2 regions of the Porphyromonas vaginalis genome follow, and region 2 is predicted to be linked to the other one. Evidence: riboswitches for the same ligand, from Rfam matches in the RefSeq annotation. Region 2 holds a riboswitch; the other holds the start of a gene.
What was found. Region 2 has a riboswitch for cobalamin ahead of Q2J34_RS06050 (hypothetical protein). Riboswitches for the same ligand answer to the same signal wherever they lie in the genome.
Positions count from the first base shown of each region.

Region 1 (7,345 bases), 610 kb from region 2:
TCCTTAGCATAGCGCATCGCCTCGATCGCTAGGCGTGGCAGATTGATCGTCGTAAAGGAGAGATTGCCACGACCTATTGAGGTGCGAGGACCATTGATATTCTCGAAGACACGCGTACGGCATCCCATCGTCGCAATCTCATGGCGGTAGCGCAGCGGGTCATTGGCATCCCACTCATCACTATGATTGAAGGGCGTATCAAGGAAAACAAAGTTGGGGAAAAGCGCCTTTGCCGTCGTCTCGCAAGCTTTCAGGAAGAGGTCAAAGTTTGGCGTCTCAAACTCTATCTCTCCAGCCACGGCACTGTCGAAGTCTTTCATCGCACGGTCAAAGTCCGCCTCGGAGTAGTTGACCCCATCCTTGACTTTAAAGATCTGTATCGGGAAGACTGGCACTTCTCCACCTACGCCGAGACCTTCAGTCGTTGCTTTCATCAGCTCCTCGATCACCATACGTCCCTCGGCCGAGGTGTCGGTACCGTAATTGATCGAGCTAAAGACCACCTGATTGCCTCCTCGTGAGTGCATCGTGTTGAGGTTGTGTATGAAGCCCTCCATCGCTTGATGCGTGTCACGACGTGTGCGCTCTATCGCTTGGTTGATCAAGTAGACCACCTCTTTGCGAGGTATCTCTTTATTGACCCTTTGGCTTAGAGCTTGGCACAGATTCGTCACCGCTGTCGAGGTCGGTACGATACTATCCAGATGCTGCTCTGCCAGCTCTCGTATCTCTCGTACGGTGGGCAGATCCGTAGCACCCTGGCAGTGGAGGAATAGGCGTGTCGTGTCGGCCACATGCTTGAGAAAAGTCTTGTAGACGCCAGGTGCCATGAAGAAGTCAAAGGCTGGTATCGCCTGCCCGCCATGCTGCTCGTTTTGGTTCGTCTGGAAGACGATCGTCGCCAGCGTCGCATAGCTCTGTATGCTCTGAGGCGTGCGGATGCTACCATTCTTCGTATGGAAGCCTCGCTCGTACAGATCCGCCAGGTCGTACTGGATGCAAGTAGTCGTCTTCGTGGGGTAGTAGTCGAGGTCGTGGATATGTATGTCTCCGCGACGATGCGCCTCAGCGTACTGCGTGGGGAGCAGGTAGCGGTAGGTGTAGTCCTTAGAAACCTCCGAGGCGAAGGTCATCATCTGCCCTGCAGGCGTGTGACTACTCATATTAGCGTTGCTCAGGTTGACATCGTTACTGTCGATAGTCACGATGCCGTCGAGGTTGCGCTTGAGCTCGCTCTTCTTCTGACGCTCTGTGTTACGCCACTCACGATAGAGTATGTAGCGCTTAGCCACCTCGGGCTGCACCTTCATGAGCTCGCTCTCGACGAGGTCCTGCACCTCCTCGACAGAAATGACCTCCTGCTCGATGCGCGCTAGCACACCCATGGTAACAGTTTTCGCCTCTTGGAGACACTCAGTCTGACCTGTGGCGATGTAGGCTTTGAGAACGGCGTTCTCAATCTTGGACGGGGTAAACGGCTCTTGCAGCCCATCCCGTTTGATGATTTGCTTGATAGTTGTTGTCATACTTCAATTCCCGAAAGTAATGTGAGGACCTTCACGTATCTTCCTTCTCTCGTGCTATCTCCGTCTACTCGGGTCGGTCTTCTGACTTATCTCGTCGGGACTAGGCTGTGTGTAGCGTAGCCCTGCTTGGAGTGATCTCCTTCCCATCTTATTATATAGACAGTGGATATATGATCCTCCTCTATAGCGAGAATTACAGCAGCGGGTTCTGTACTGGACTTGCACCAGTTTCCCAGTGACTAGGCGATGTGCACTAGTACACCCTATCAGTATTATGAGATTGCAAACGAACGAAAGACGGGCGGCGTAAAACATCCTCGTTTATTGCGAATGCAATATTACAACATTCCAGCGAGATGACCAAATAAAACAACTTCTAAATCAACAACTGTTGAAAAGTTGTCCAAAACAAATTCACAACATACTGTTGTTTAGCTATTTGCAAAAACACTATCTCCGAGAAGTTTTCTAATTAGAATCTTCTCTCACTCCACTTCGTCGACTAAGTTGTCAACATCGATACGAGTAGCGACGATACATGTTACGATTTGTAGGGGCGGACCTATGTGTCCGCCCGTCCTCGTCGAAGCGCAGTGTGCTCTGTGGGCGGACACGCAGGTCCGCCCCTACACGAACCACATCAACACGACAAATCCAGCCATCAGACGCTGTAACCTTTGACACAACGGACGCCCTCCCACTAGACACGAACCGTGCGATCCTAGATGTCGCTACCCGTAAGCGTTGCAGGATCGAGTTAGTACCAAAAATTTTGTAGTACCAAAAGTTTTGTAGTATCAAAAGTTTGTTGTACTTTTGCATCGTCAATGAGACGCCGAAATAGCTCAGTTGGTAGAGCAACTCATTCGTAATGAGTAGGTCGCCGGTTCGAGTCCGGCTTTCGGCTCTTAATATCACTTCCTTAGGGCGTCGTCTATAGTGGTCTACCTGACCCTGTAGGGGGTGCCTTTCTTTCTTTATACACTAACATAGTACCACAATGAAATCAGATATTCAGATAGCTCGTGAGTGCCAGCTCAAGCCCATTGAGGAGATCGCTCACCAGCTCCGCATCACAGATCAAGAACTAGAGCCCTACGGGCACTACATCGGCAAAGTTTCGCATGAGCGCATGGACCCTGACAAGATAGCTCAGAGCAACCTCATCCTCGTGACCGCTATCACACCGACCAAGGCCGGTGTCGGTAAGACCACCGTCTCTATCGGTCTCGCTCTAGGACTCAACAAGATCGGCAAGAGTGCCGCCGTGGCTCTTCGTGAGCCCTCGCTCGGTCCCTGCTTCGGTATGAAGGGTGGTGCCGCAGGTGGTGGATACGCACAGGTGTTACCCATGGAGAACATCAACCTTCACTTCACTGGTGACTTTCACGCCATCACCTCTGCACACAACATGATCACCGCACTCCTAGACAACTATATCTATCAGAATAGAAATAGCTGCGAGGGACTCTCCGAGGTGCTCTGGAAGCGCGTCCTCGACGTCAACGATCGCTCACTGCGTAACTGCATCACCGGTCTGGGCGGTGTAGGCAATGGCGTCCCCACGGAGACTGGCTTCGATATCACCCCTGCAAGTGAGATTATGGCAATCCTCTGCTTGGCATCTGACCTTGACGACCTGCGCCGTCGTATCGACAATATCCTCCTCGGCTATACCAAGGCTAAGGAGCCATTTCGCGTTAAGGATCTAGGCATCGGAGGCGCTATCACCATCCTCCTGAAGGATGCTATCAAGCCTAACCTCGTACAGACCACCGAGGGGACACCCGCCTTCATCCATGGCGGACCTTTTGCCAATATCGCTCACGGCTGCAACTCGATCATCGCGACTAAGATGGCTATGTCTTGCTGCGACTACACGATCACGGAGGCAGGCTTCGGTGCAGACCTCGGTGCAGAGAAGTTCCTCGACATCAAGTGTCGTGTAGCGGGCATCACGCCCAAGCTGACGGTCATCGTAGCTACCCTAGCGGGTCTCAAGATGCACGGCGATGTCAACGAAAAGCAGATCTACGAGAAGGACATAGAGGGCGTCCGTAAGGGTCTAGCTAACTTGGACCGCCACGTGCACAACCTGCACAACTTCGGGCAGACGGTGGTCGTCGCCTTCAACCGCTACGCTACCGACACCGACGAGGAGATCGAGATCGTACGCAATCACTGCGAGCAGGTCCTAGGCTGCGGCTTTGCGATCAACAACGCTTACAGCGAGGGTGGCAAGGGTGCTACCGAGCTGGCTGAGCTAGTCGTCAAGACCATCGAGGAGCATCCCTCAGAGCCTATCGATCACGTCTACGAGCTCAGTGAACCTGTCAAGACAAAGGTCGAGCACATCGCTAAGCGCATCTACGGCGCTGCCAACGTTACCTATAGTAGCAAGGCGGAGAAGAAGCTTGCTCGCATCCACGAGCTCAACATGGAGCGCTACCCTATCTGCATCGCCAAGACGCAGTACTCCTTCTCGGCAGATCCCAAGGGTTATGGAGACATACGCGACTTCGACATGAAGGTCGAGGACATCGTCCTCAACAGCGGTGCTGAGATGATCGTCGTCATCATGGGCAGCATCATGCGTATGCCTGGACTACCCAAGGAGCCACAAGCAGTCCACATGGACATCGTCGATGGCGTCATCGAGGGGCTGAGCTAAAAGCAAGTCGGCTAAACCGACGAGACGTGATCCCCACAGTAGGTATCACATCTCTAACCTCTAAAGTCCAATCTCTAATTCAATATCCACGTGAGAAATCTCAAATTTCACGTGGATATTTTTTATTCTCCACGTGGGGAAGAAAAAACTCCTCCGAAGTTTCATTTGATTCTTCCGAAGTTTTATTTCGCCCCTACGTGGGCACTTCTCATTTTCCACGTGGATACTTCAAGATCCCGGGATCTTTTCGTCCCTCCGAGGGGATTTTGAAATCCCCCCCCTTGGGATTTTTTCGTTCCACACGGGGTGAGATATTTTCGTCCCATCAGTATGGGACGACCCTTCCGGGCTATTTACCACATTATATATAGGTAGCCAAGTCGACACGTGCAACCCGCTAAAGATTCGCTCGCACCTACGAGACGACGCCACACTTTGGCACAATGCATAACTCCGTAACCATTGACAGGGACGCACGGGCTATGCGTCCGTTGTGTCAAAGGTTACAGCGTCAAGGTTTTAACGGGGACGGACGCACAGACCGTGCGTCCATACAAATCGTAACACGTCCGACCGTGCGTCCGTACGTCACGGCCGGTTCGAAGACAGACGCTCCGCGGGAGTGCGTGCGTCCTTTGCGGGGTGGAGAGTGAAAGCTTTTTTTGTACCTTTGTGGCGTATATACCTTTTTTGAGATGATTGCTGCGAGCAAGAGTCTCCTTATTATATAGTCGACTACAACACACCACTTATGTCTGATCAGATACATATCACACTACCCGACGGCAGTGTGAAGGAAATGAAGCAGGGGGTGACCCCGCTAGATATAGCGAATAGCATCAGCGAGCGACTGGCGCAAGAGGTCCTAGCAGCCGAGTGCGATGGCAAGCTCATAGATGTGCGTACACCGCTGATGCATGATGCCCACATCAAGCTCCTCAAGTGGGAGGACGAGGGCGGCAAGCACGCCTTTTGGCACACCTCAGCTCACCTTATGGCGGAGGCGCTACAGGAGCTTTATCCTGGCGTACAGTTTGGCATAGGACCTGCTATCGAGGCGGGCTTTTACTATGATATAGATACTGGTGACGAGGTGATCAAGTCGGAGGATCTGCCGAAGATCGAGGCTAAGATGCTGGAGCTGGCGCGTCGCAAGGAGACGCTCGAGCGTAAGTCGATCTCTAAGAGCGATGCTCTGGACTTCTTCAAGAAAACGGGTCAGGGCTACAAGCTAGAGCTGATCAACGATCTAGAGGATGGCACCATCACGACCTATACGCAGGGTGCTTTCACGGATCTTTGCCGTGGACCGCACCTTCCCTCTACAGCGCCTATCAAGGCGGTCAAGCTACTGAGCGTGGCTGGCGCTTACTGGCGTGGCGATGAGACGCGTAAGCAGTTGACTCGTATATATGGTATCACCTTCCCCAAGAAGAAGCTCCTCGATGAGTATCTCGCACTGCTCGAAGAGGCAAAGAAGCGTGACCACCGCAAGATAGGTAAGGAGCTAGAGCTCTTTGCATTCTCACAGCGTGTCGGACAGGGGCTGCCTCTATGGCTACCACGTGGTACACAGCTGAGACTCAAGCTCGAGGACTTCCTCAAGCGTATCCAGAAGCGCTACGGCTACCAGCAGGTGATGACGCCTCACATCGGCAATGTGGAGCTCTACAAGACGAGCGGTCACTACGCTAAGTATGGTGCTGACTCATTTCAAGTGATCACGACTCCTCAGGAGGGTGAGGCCTTCATGCTGAAGCCGATGAACTGCCCTCACCACTGTGAGATATATAGGCTCAAGCCACACTCCTACAGAGATCTGCCAGTACGTCTGGCTGAGTTTGGCACGGTCTATCGCTACGAGCAGAGCGGTGAGCTACACGGCTTGACGCGTGTACGTGGCTTTACGCAAGACGATGCACACATCTTCTGCCGTCCTGATCAGGTCAAGGAGGAGTTTCTCAAGGTGATGGACATTATCTTCATCATCTTTAAGGCTCTGGACTTTGAGAACTTTGAGGCGCAGATTTCTCTACGTAGTCAGACTGACCGCAGCAAGTACATCGGTAGCGAAGAGAACTGGGATCGTGCTGAGCAAGCGATCATCGAGGCTTGTCAGGAGGCTGGTCTACCAGCACATGTCGAGTACGACGAGGCTGCTTTCTATGGTCCGAAGCTTGACTTTATGGTCAAGGATGCTCTCGGTAGACGCTGGCAGCTGGGTACGATCCAGGTAGACTACAACCTACCAGAGCGATTTGACCTAGAGTACACGGGCGAGGACAATCAGAAGCACCGCCCAGTGATGATACACCGCGCACCTTTTGGCTCTATGGAGCGATTTGTAGCTGTACTCATAGAGCACACGGCGGGCAAGTTCCCCCTATGGCTGGCACCCGACCAAGTGGTAATACTGCCTGTCTCGGAGCGTTTCAACGATTACGCTTATGAGGTAGCAGCAGCCCTGAGCGAGCAAGACATCAGCGTATCCGTTGACGACCGCAACGAGAAGGTGGGTCGCAAAATACGAGACAATGAGCTCAAGCGCATCCCCTACATGCTGATCGTCGGTGAGCAGGAGCAGGCCGATGGCACGGTATCAGTGCGTAAGCAGGGCGAGGGTGATGCAGGTACAGAAAAAATTAGTACCTTTGCCGAGCATATCCTTCAGGAGATAGAGAGTCAGATGAATGCTAGAGGGTAGTCATCGGTCATTTATCTCAAGAAAGATAAGTCATATCAATCTAAGCACTAGATCAAATAACCCCAACCTAGCACACTGCTAACGAATCACTAACTGCTAATTGCAGACGAATGGCAAACAGTAGAAATTTCAGACGTCCACCCATCAAAGAGCAACCGAACCGGATCAACGAGCAGATACCTCATCGTGAGGTACGTCTCGTCGGTGACAATGTAGAGCAGGGGGTCTACCCTATCCAGCAAGCTCGTCGTATAGCCGAGCTGCAGGGGCTAGACCTTGTGGAGATCTCTCCGAATGCGGAGCCACCTGTATGTCGTGTGACTGACTACCAGAAGTTTCTCTACCAGCAGAAGAAGCGACAGAAGGAGCAGAAGGCTAAGCAGGCTAAGGTGGTCGTCAAGGAGATCCGCTTCGGACCTCAGACGGATGATCACGACTACAACT
Region 1 is NZ_CATQJU010000001.1:2,157,495-2,164,839, reverse strand. Features, by position in the region: gene Q2J34_RS08420 (anaerobic ribonucleoside triphosphate reductase) at 1-1,526, opposite strand, end outside; cobalamin riboswitch at 1,581-1,807, opposite strand; tRNA gene Q2J34_RS08415 (tRNA-Thr) at 2,361-2,433, shown strand; gene Q2J34_RS08410 (formate--tetrahydrofolate ligase) at 2,527-4,197, shown strand; gene thrS (threonine--tRNA ligase) at 4,949-6,901, shown strand; gene infC (translation initiation factor IF-3) at 7,012-7,345, shown strand, end outside.
Region 1: linked by a shared signal. The riboswitch ahead of Q2J34_RS08420 (anaerobic ribonucleoside triphosphate reductase) and the one ahead of Q2J34_RS06050 (hypothetical protein) in region 2 are both predicted to bind cobalamin.

Region 2 (7,345 bases):
TGTAGAGCAATGTGTCCACCCTCAAAGAGCGAGTTCTCAACCAAGACATCACAGCTCTGTGCGTGTGGATTGCTGGCCGCCTCAATCTTGACAAGGTGCGGAGACATGTTGTAGTTCATATTGCTCGTGTTCTTGGTGTAGACATGGCAATTGTCCATCGTGAAGTGCGATGAGTTCTCCTGAACGTAGACCATCGTTGGGAATCCGAGGTCTGTCGAGTGAATCGTCATATTGCGCAGCGTCACGTAGGGGGTATTGCGTATGGTCATCACACCATAGTAACGTCGATAGGCATCGTCTCCAATAGGCTTGTTATACCCATTGGCAGAGATAACGACCTCGTCACGGGAGTTGCCGAGACCAACGATGGTGATGCTGTTCTTGGCAGAAGCTCCGGGGACACGCTCTAGGAGAACTGTCTCAGGATACTCACCCGGCTCCACCTCAACGGTGACAGCACCAGAGACACCCTGCTTGGTTAGATCCTTAGCTGCTGCAGCTAAGCTTTTGTAAGTAGCTGCACTGCTAGAGCCAACACGGAGTGTGCCTTGGAGTCCGCCCTGACGCGTCTTCGTGTCAAAGGGCTTCTCCTGCGTCACATCGTGCTTGGTACCTCCGATGGTCACACTCTTGGCGGTAACCGAGATCGGTGTGCCTACCTTGAGGTCGCCAGCGAGCTGAGCCTTGACCCAGTAGTACTGCGTGCGTGGTAGTGTCAGTGTATCGGCGGGGTCAAGCTTAAAGATGACCTCCGTCTGCGTAGCTTGTGGCTTGGAAGTCGCTATCAGATGAGCTTCGTCAAACTCATTGATGGCTCCCGTGGCGTAGAGTGCGAGCTCCTCGATGCCTTCGCTAGAGATCTCTAGCTGTAGCTTCTCGAGTGTCGTCTTGCCCCTTTCACCAGCGGTGGTTAGGTCGATACGTACAGCGGGCAGTGAGCTACCCGAGAGTACACCCTGCTTGTCTACGGGGAGAGCTGTAGCGGAGACCTTCTCGACGAAGAGGGCGCGAGGCTTGACACTCTCTACACGAGCAGCCCACCCGAAAGTGTAAGTGTCTGAACCCTTGAAGTAGACCGTCAGAGAGCCGTCCTGATCTTGCGAGGTGAAGGTTCTGACACCAGTCTGCTTGAGTATATTGTTATCTCCTGTGGAGAGCAGCTTGCTCTCATCTGTATGGTCACGTCCTGAGTAGATGCCGAAGGTGGCTCTTCGTAGATTTATTGAGTCGATCGTGAGGGTTACCACCTCGCCTTCGTGGGCTGGGAGGAAGGTCACGTACGACCCTGTGTTCTTGAGCACCTTGCCATTGGGACCGCCCTCGTCGTAGTACGATAGGGGCGTGGTGACGGTCACCTCCTTATTGTCACCCGATGATGGGTGGTTGAAGATGTTGACCAGCTTGTACGATCCCTTAGGATCAGCGTTGCGAACGTCAATAAGCTTACCAGCAACAGTTAGCTTGGCGATAGCCACGTCTATGCTATCAGCTGCTGGAGCATCCTTGCGAATGTCTAGTGCGAGGATGTAGCTATTGGCAAATTCTTTCAGCGTGCCGTTTTGCGCTAGTGCATCGGCTGGAAGGTCTACGCTTTTCATCGTTGGCTCCACCTGAGCCTCTGCGATGAGCTTGTTCGCATCGAGTGTACCCTCAGCCGTAGTAGCGTAGAGAGCCACACGCTTGATCTGAGGAGCACCACCCTTGAGGTCCACGGTGAGACCGTCCATGAGGATCGGATTGCGGTCACCGATCGTATGTATGTCAAGTGCTAAGACTGCATTCATCTCAGAGCCGACAGCGATGAAGGGTAGCTCGAGTTGCTTTGCAGCGGCTGAGTCAACCTTCATGTCCTGTGGCAGGTACTGCTTGACCTGACCACGCCAGCCTAGCGAGCCGGAAGCACCTTTAGCATCAAAGACGAAGGTCAGAGCCTTCTGCGTAGAGCGGATGTAGTCGGCAGGTTTCGTCTTGTAGGCATCCTTGTTGGGCTTTAGCTCAAAGAGCAGAGGAGCCGAGGCATCCTCACCGTCATAGATCCGAAGCGTAGGCTTGCTACCCCAAGAGGAGTAGTAGAAGTCCCACTCATTGATATCTAGCTGGATGACGTTGTCTGGAGCGGTCGCCTCAAAGGTGACGCTACGCTCGCCTGCATCGGTGTCATATCCCGTGGTAAGTTTGTGCTTGAGCTGAGGCATGAAGTCCCAAGGCTCGAACACCTTGACATGATGCTTACCGAGGGTGAGCACCATCTTATTCATTACCTCTAGAGCCTCCGTGCGGGTGCGCTCCTTCTCGGGTAGCGTCTTCTCGCCTGACGAGAGGTGGATCTTATCAATGGATAGGTTGATCTTGCCTCCCTTGCTCGCAGTCTCCTGGAGGTCTACGACTAGGTAGAAGTGGTTAGCCCCCTCGCGCAGTGCTTGAGGTGTGGGGAGCTTGGCGGTGAGTGCCTGGGCAAAGTCCCAGCGAGCGATCTCCTTAGCCTTCGTAAAGTCATCTACGATAGGGCTGTAGTAGAGAGCCACCTGCGCTACGTCTGTCTTCTTGCTGATAGAGCTCAGGTCTAGACGCTGCAGTGTAACAGGGTCTTTGGTTCCCTTAGCAACGAGCGTGAAGGCAACCATGCCGACCTTCTTGACGCTTGCATTGATAGGCATCGCAAAAGTGTCGACCTCGATGGTTCTACCCGAGAGCGAGTCAATCGCCATAGGCATAGGTGCAATCTGAGAGACCAGAGCCTCAAAGCCAGCCTTGGGAACCCCCGTATTCGTTACGAGACGGATCGTCAGACTACCATCAGGAGCTGTCGAAGTTGCCTTGTAAGCTTTCTCCTTGTTGAGCTTGATGATGAGGTTGTCCACATTGACCTCTGAGCCATTGTACACCTCAACTAGGTCGGCACGACCGATAGAAGAGTAGCTAAAGAGATCTAGCTTCGTAAAGTCTACCTGGATCACCTTGCCTGTGGTCTCAGGCTTGAAGACAGCGTATCCGTCAAACTTCTCGCTGATCGGATCATACTTACCGCCATCGTCGTATAGTGTCAGCGACTTGTCGCCTACGGTGTAGGTTTTCGGAGTCTTAGCAAGCGCGTAGGCATCCTCTACAGTAAGCGTCTTAGGCTTTTGGAGCGTTACGGCGTGATCGCCGAGAGTTGTCGTGAGCTTTGTCGTAGCGACATTGATACGGCTACCAGCCGCCACGTCGCTCTTGAGGTCAACGACCAGAACTAGATCATGGTTAGGCTCAGAGAGCGTGTACTCCTTAGAGAGTGTGATCGTACCTTCGGCAGAAACTTCGGTCGTCTTGCCGAGTAGCTTGTCAGCGTCTAGCTGTTTGGGCTTACGGCTGTTTGCCTCGTAGAGGTATATCGCCGTGATGTCGCTCGGCTTTGTGTCGCTGAGCTTATAGTGCAGAGCCGTCAGCTTGGGAGCCTTGGCTAGTCCCTCGGTTGTAATCTTGAGGTTAGAGACGATGAGCGACTGCTCACCGATGTAAGGGTCGTGGCTAGCGCTCTTGTCCTCTAGGACAGAGGTAACCTGGATCGCAGGCTGATCGACCGTGCGTACGATGATCTTAAAGCCGGCGCCTGGATTAGCTTTCGTCTTGCTACCGATCGTGATCTGACCGGACTTGCCACTGGAGCGAAGCTTGAGAGGCAGCGTTGGTCTATCTGCCTTGGTAAACTTCCTGATAATTAACTTCTCGTTAGGCGCCATCCAACTAGTGAAAGGTGCTGCACCCTCGAGGATGTAAAGCTCGTCTTGATTGGCTAAGGCAAGCTCCTGTATCTCTATCTCGATACATTTGCCAGCTTGCTCTGGCGTGAAGAGGATCTTGCCCGTCTTGCCTGCCAAAGCATTGCCATCGGTTCCTCCACTATCGTAGAGGATCAGCGGGGTGTCTCCCACCTTATGCTCGTTACTGCTCGAGGTCGACGTGGGCATCAAGAGCGTGTTGTCCTCTTGTCCCCACACGATCGGTGGCAGGAGTAACCAGCAGAGTAGTAGGAGCGTTGTCGTTACTGTTCTTTGCATAGTAATTGAGTGAATATATAGTTTGTTATTGTCTGCATATACGATAAGATGTCGTAGCTCCGCCCTCTAGGCGTAAGAGTGCGACGTAGCAATCGCCCATAGCGGGCAGAGCGACCGTAGCGCGACCCACAGAGAGCGGATGCGTCAGGACGAGTTGCCCATCTATATTATATAGGTATAGTGTACCAGTCTCTTCGCTCTCGATCTGTAGCTGGTTGTCGCTACTGGAGAGGCGCACGGCTGGCGTCGCTGTGGGGGAAGTGATGCTGGTGCCCTTGGCGAGGGGCTTGATGCCCGCAAACTCTGTCGACACTTCGCCCGTCACATCATTTTGCTGATGGACACCCGTCTGCACCTTGAGGAAGTCGATACGATCTAGCTGTACCAGTTCTCCCTTAGCATTGACCGCACTGTCTATATCAATGTGGCTACCCGAGGAGTCGTTGGGATGGTTATCCGCATAGCCATAAGCGTAAGGCTCAGATTGCCACTGCCCACTCGCAGGATCTAGCTTCATACAGTCTGGCAGGAGGACACCCGTGAAGGTCACTTTATCACCCTCCCAGAGCGGATAGTAGCTATTGGACATGTGGTACTTATTACGCGGTATAAGTCCCGACTCTCCCTCCGAGTCGCTCCAGGCGATGGGGTCGTTGTACGGATCTTTTGGCTTGTAGTAGGTGATCGTGTAGTCTAGATTGCTGCGATAGTCTTCGCTACCACGGATTCGGTACCACGGATCGTCCGCTAGTCCGTTGCCATTGGCATCTTGGCTCACATAGATGATCCCTGGCTCCGCATTGCCAATGAAAGCGTTGCCCAGTATCGCAAAGTCTGCTTGGTTGGGCTGATTGACCAATGCGGGCTGGATGCGTACGATGATGTAGCCGCCCCACCCGCCGAGAGAGAGGAAGGTGTGCTCCTCGACAAGGCGCAGCTGCGCTTTGCGAAGAAGATCAGCATAAGTGGTGACATCTTGGCTCGCCATCGCCTCGCTACCCATAAATTGCCCGGGAGCCGGGTGGTAAGCAATCACCTCCGTGATGCGACTCTCCTGCGCAGAGAGGGTCGCCACACCTAGGAGGAGTAAGCTGGTGAGGGTGTGCAGTATAACGGGGTAGATATGTCTCATATCATAGAGTCTAGGGGATTCAAGTTACTGTCTCAGTACCGCATGGTAGACTCTACGACTCAACGACTTAACGGCTCAACGAGCCACAGACTAGGAGCATCCTTCCTAGTCATCTGGAGCCAAAGGCGTATGAATGCCCCTCGCCAGAAGCGTATCGTACTGCAAAGTCCACGTTGCAGACTGATAGAAATAATGATCGTGGCAGGTCTTCTGGCTTAGCTCGCTCAGGTGTCTCCTTCCCACCCCTGAGTGACGTTAGCGGGGCAGTGGTCTCATCGAGTAGATGACACGTTAGCTTGGAGAGAGCTTTACAGCAACGGGCTTGCTCAGGATTTGCACCTGATTCCCTCTTAGAGTGGCGTGACATACGCTACACCTCGCATAGGTGTAGTGAGCGGTATGCCTATCCACTAACCATAATCACCCGCAAAGGTACTGAAAAGCAACCACCTTGCCAAAGAGCCGTTAGAAGTTAGAGATTAGGGGGGTAGAGATTAGAAGCTAGTAACCCGCTGTAAGGATGCTCGGTCAGACGCAGACCGCATTGCGTCCGACCATACCTCTCTACAAAATCGTTACACGTCTAAGCTGTTCCTGCACCCCTCCGTGGGGACCATTTCGTCCCATGCCAGGTGGAAGATATTTGTCCCATCAGTATGGGACGACCTTTCCGGACTATCTGCCATACTATATATGTAGCTCACTCGACTCGTGTAACCCGCTGTGAAGATGCTGAGCAAGACGACTCCTGTAGGGTCGCACGGATGGTCTCTCGTGAAAGGGCGTCCGTTGTGGTACAGCAATGATTGCCTTTGCAGAGGCTCATTGACTAGGGGCTGGGAGCCAACGGTTGACATCCCAAGGACTTTGGAAGGGGAGTGAGAAAGGGGAGTGAGAAAGGAGCTTGGGAAGGGAAAGGAGGATTAGCTGATTTGTCCCCAGTGGTGGGCGTTGGGGTGGATGCGCTCGAGGTTGATGCGGTAGAGCTCTGTGTCGGGCTGGTCGAGGAGCGGGCTGTAGTCGAGGAGGTAGTTGACGTCTAGCCGTGTGAGGGCGAGAAGGTTGTAGTCGGCCACTGGGTCGGCTATGCTGATGCCCGCTAGAGTGCCGCTCTGTCGTGTCCCCTCCATCTGTCCGAAGCCGCGTAGGCGCATATCCTCCTCGGCAATCTTGAATCCATCCTGCGTGGCAACCATAGTGTCGATGCGTTGCTTGGCATCACCCTGCAGGTCGTCGGGCGTGACGAGGAGGCAGTAGCTCTTGTCGCCACCACGCCCCACACGCCCCCGCAGCTGATGTAGCTGTGCCAGTCCGAAGCGCTGCGCATCGTTGATCACCATGACCGTAGCGTTTGGCACGTTGACGCCCACCTCGATGACCGTCGTGGCTAGGAGTATCGGCACTTCGCCCGAGGCAAAACGCTCCATCTGCTCCGCCTTGTCCTCGGCGCTGAGTCGTCCGTGAACGTAGACGACTCGCTCTTCGCCAAAGCGCTCTACGTACTCCTTGTAGCCTACCTCTAGATTGGCAAAGTCAGACTCCTCCGTTCCTTCGATCATAGGGAAGACGACGTAGATCTGCTGTCCACGATTAATCGTTTCGTTGATGAGGCTGTAGAGTGTTTCTTTCTTCTTTTCTGCTATCTGGACGGTCGTGATTGGTTTGCGCCCAGGGGGCATCTCGTCTATGACCGAGACATCGAGGTCGCCATACATAGTCATCGCTAGGGTGCGGGGTATCGGGGTGGCACTCATGACGAGGATGTGGGGAAGGGTCAGCACATTCTTGCCCCAGAGCTTGGAGCGCTGGGCTACGCCAAAGCGGTGCTGCTCGTCGATGACGGCCATGCCGAGCTTGCGGAAGGCGACCCGCTCCTCAAGTATAGCGTGCGTGCCGATCAAGATGGAGAGGCTCCCATCGGCTAGGGTGGACAGGGTCTCGCGTCGCTCTCGCGTCTTGCTGCTCCCCGTGAGAAGTGCTATGGAGACATCCAGCCCCTCGACGAACTCGGAGATGGTCTCGTAGTGCTGCTGCGCTAGGATCTCCGTGGGGGCGAGCATGCAGGCTTGGTAGCCATTGTCTACGGCTAGGAGCATAGCAAAGAGTGCGACGAGGGTTTTGCCACTGCCCACGTCTCCCTGTATGAGACGATTCATCTGTGCCCCCGAGTTGGTGT
Region 2 is NZ_CATQJU010000001.1:1,546,668-1,554,012, forward strand. Features, by position in the region: gene Q2J34_RS06045 (DUF4465 domain-containing protein) at 1-4,037, opposite strand, end outside; gene Q2J34_RS06050 (hypothetical protein) at 4,063-5,169, opposite strand; cobalamin riboswitch at 5,353-5,564, opposite strand; gene recG (ATP-dependent DNA helicase RecG) at 6,093-7,345, opposite strand, start outside.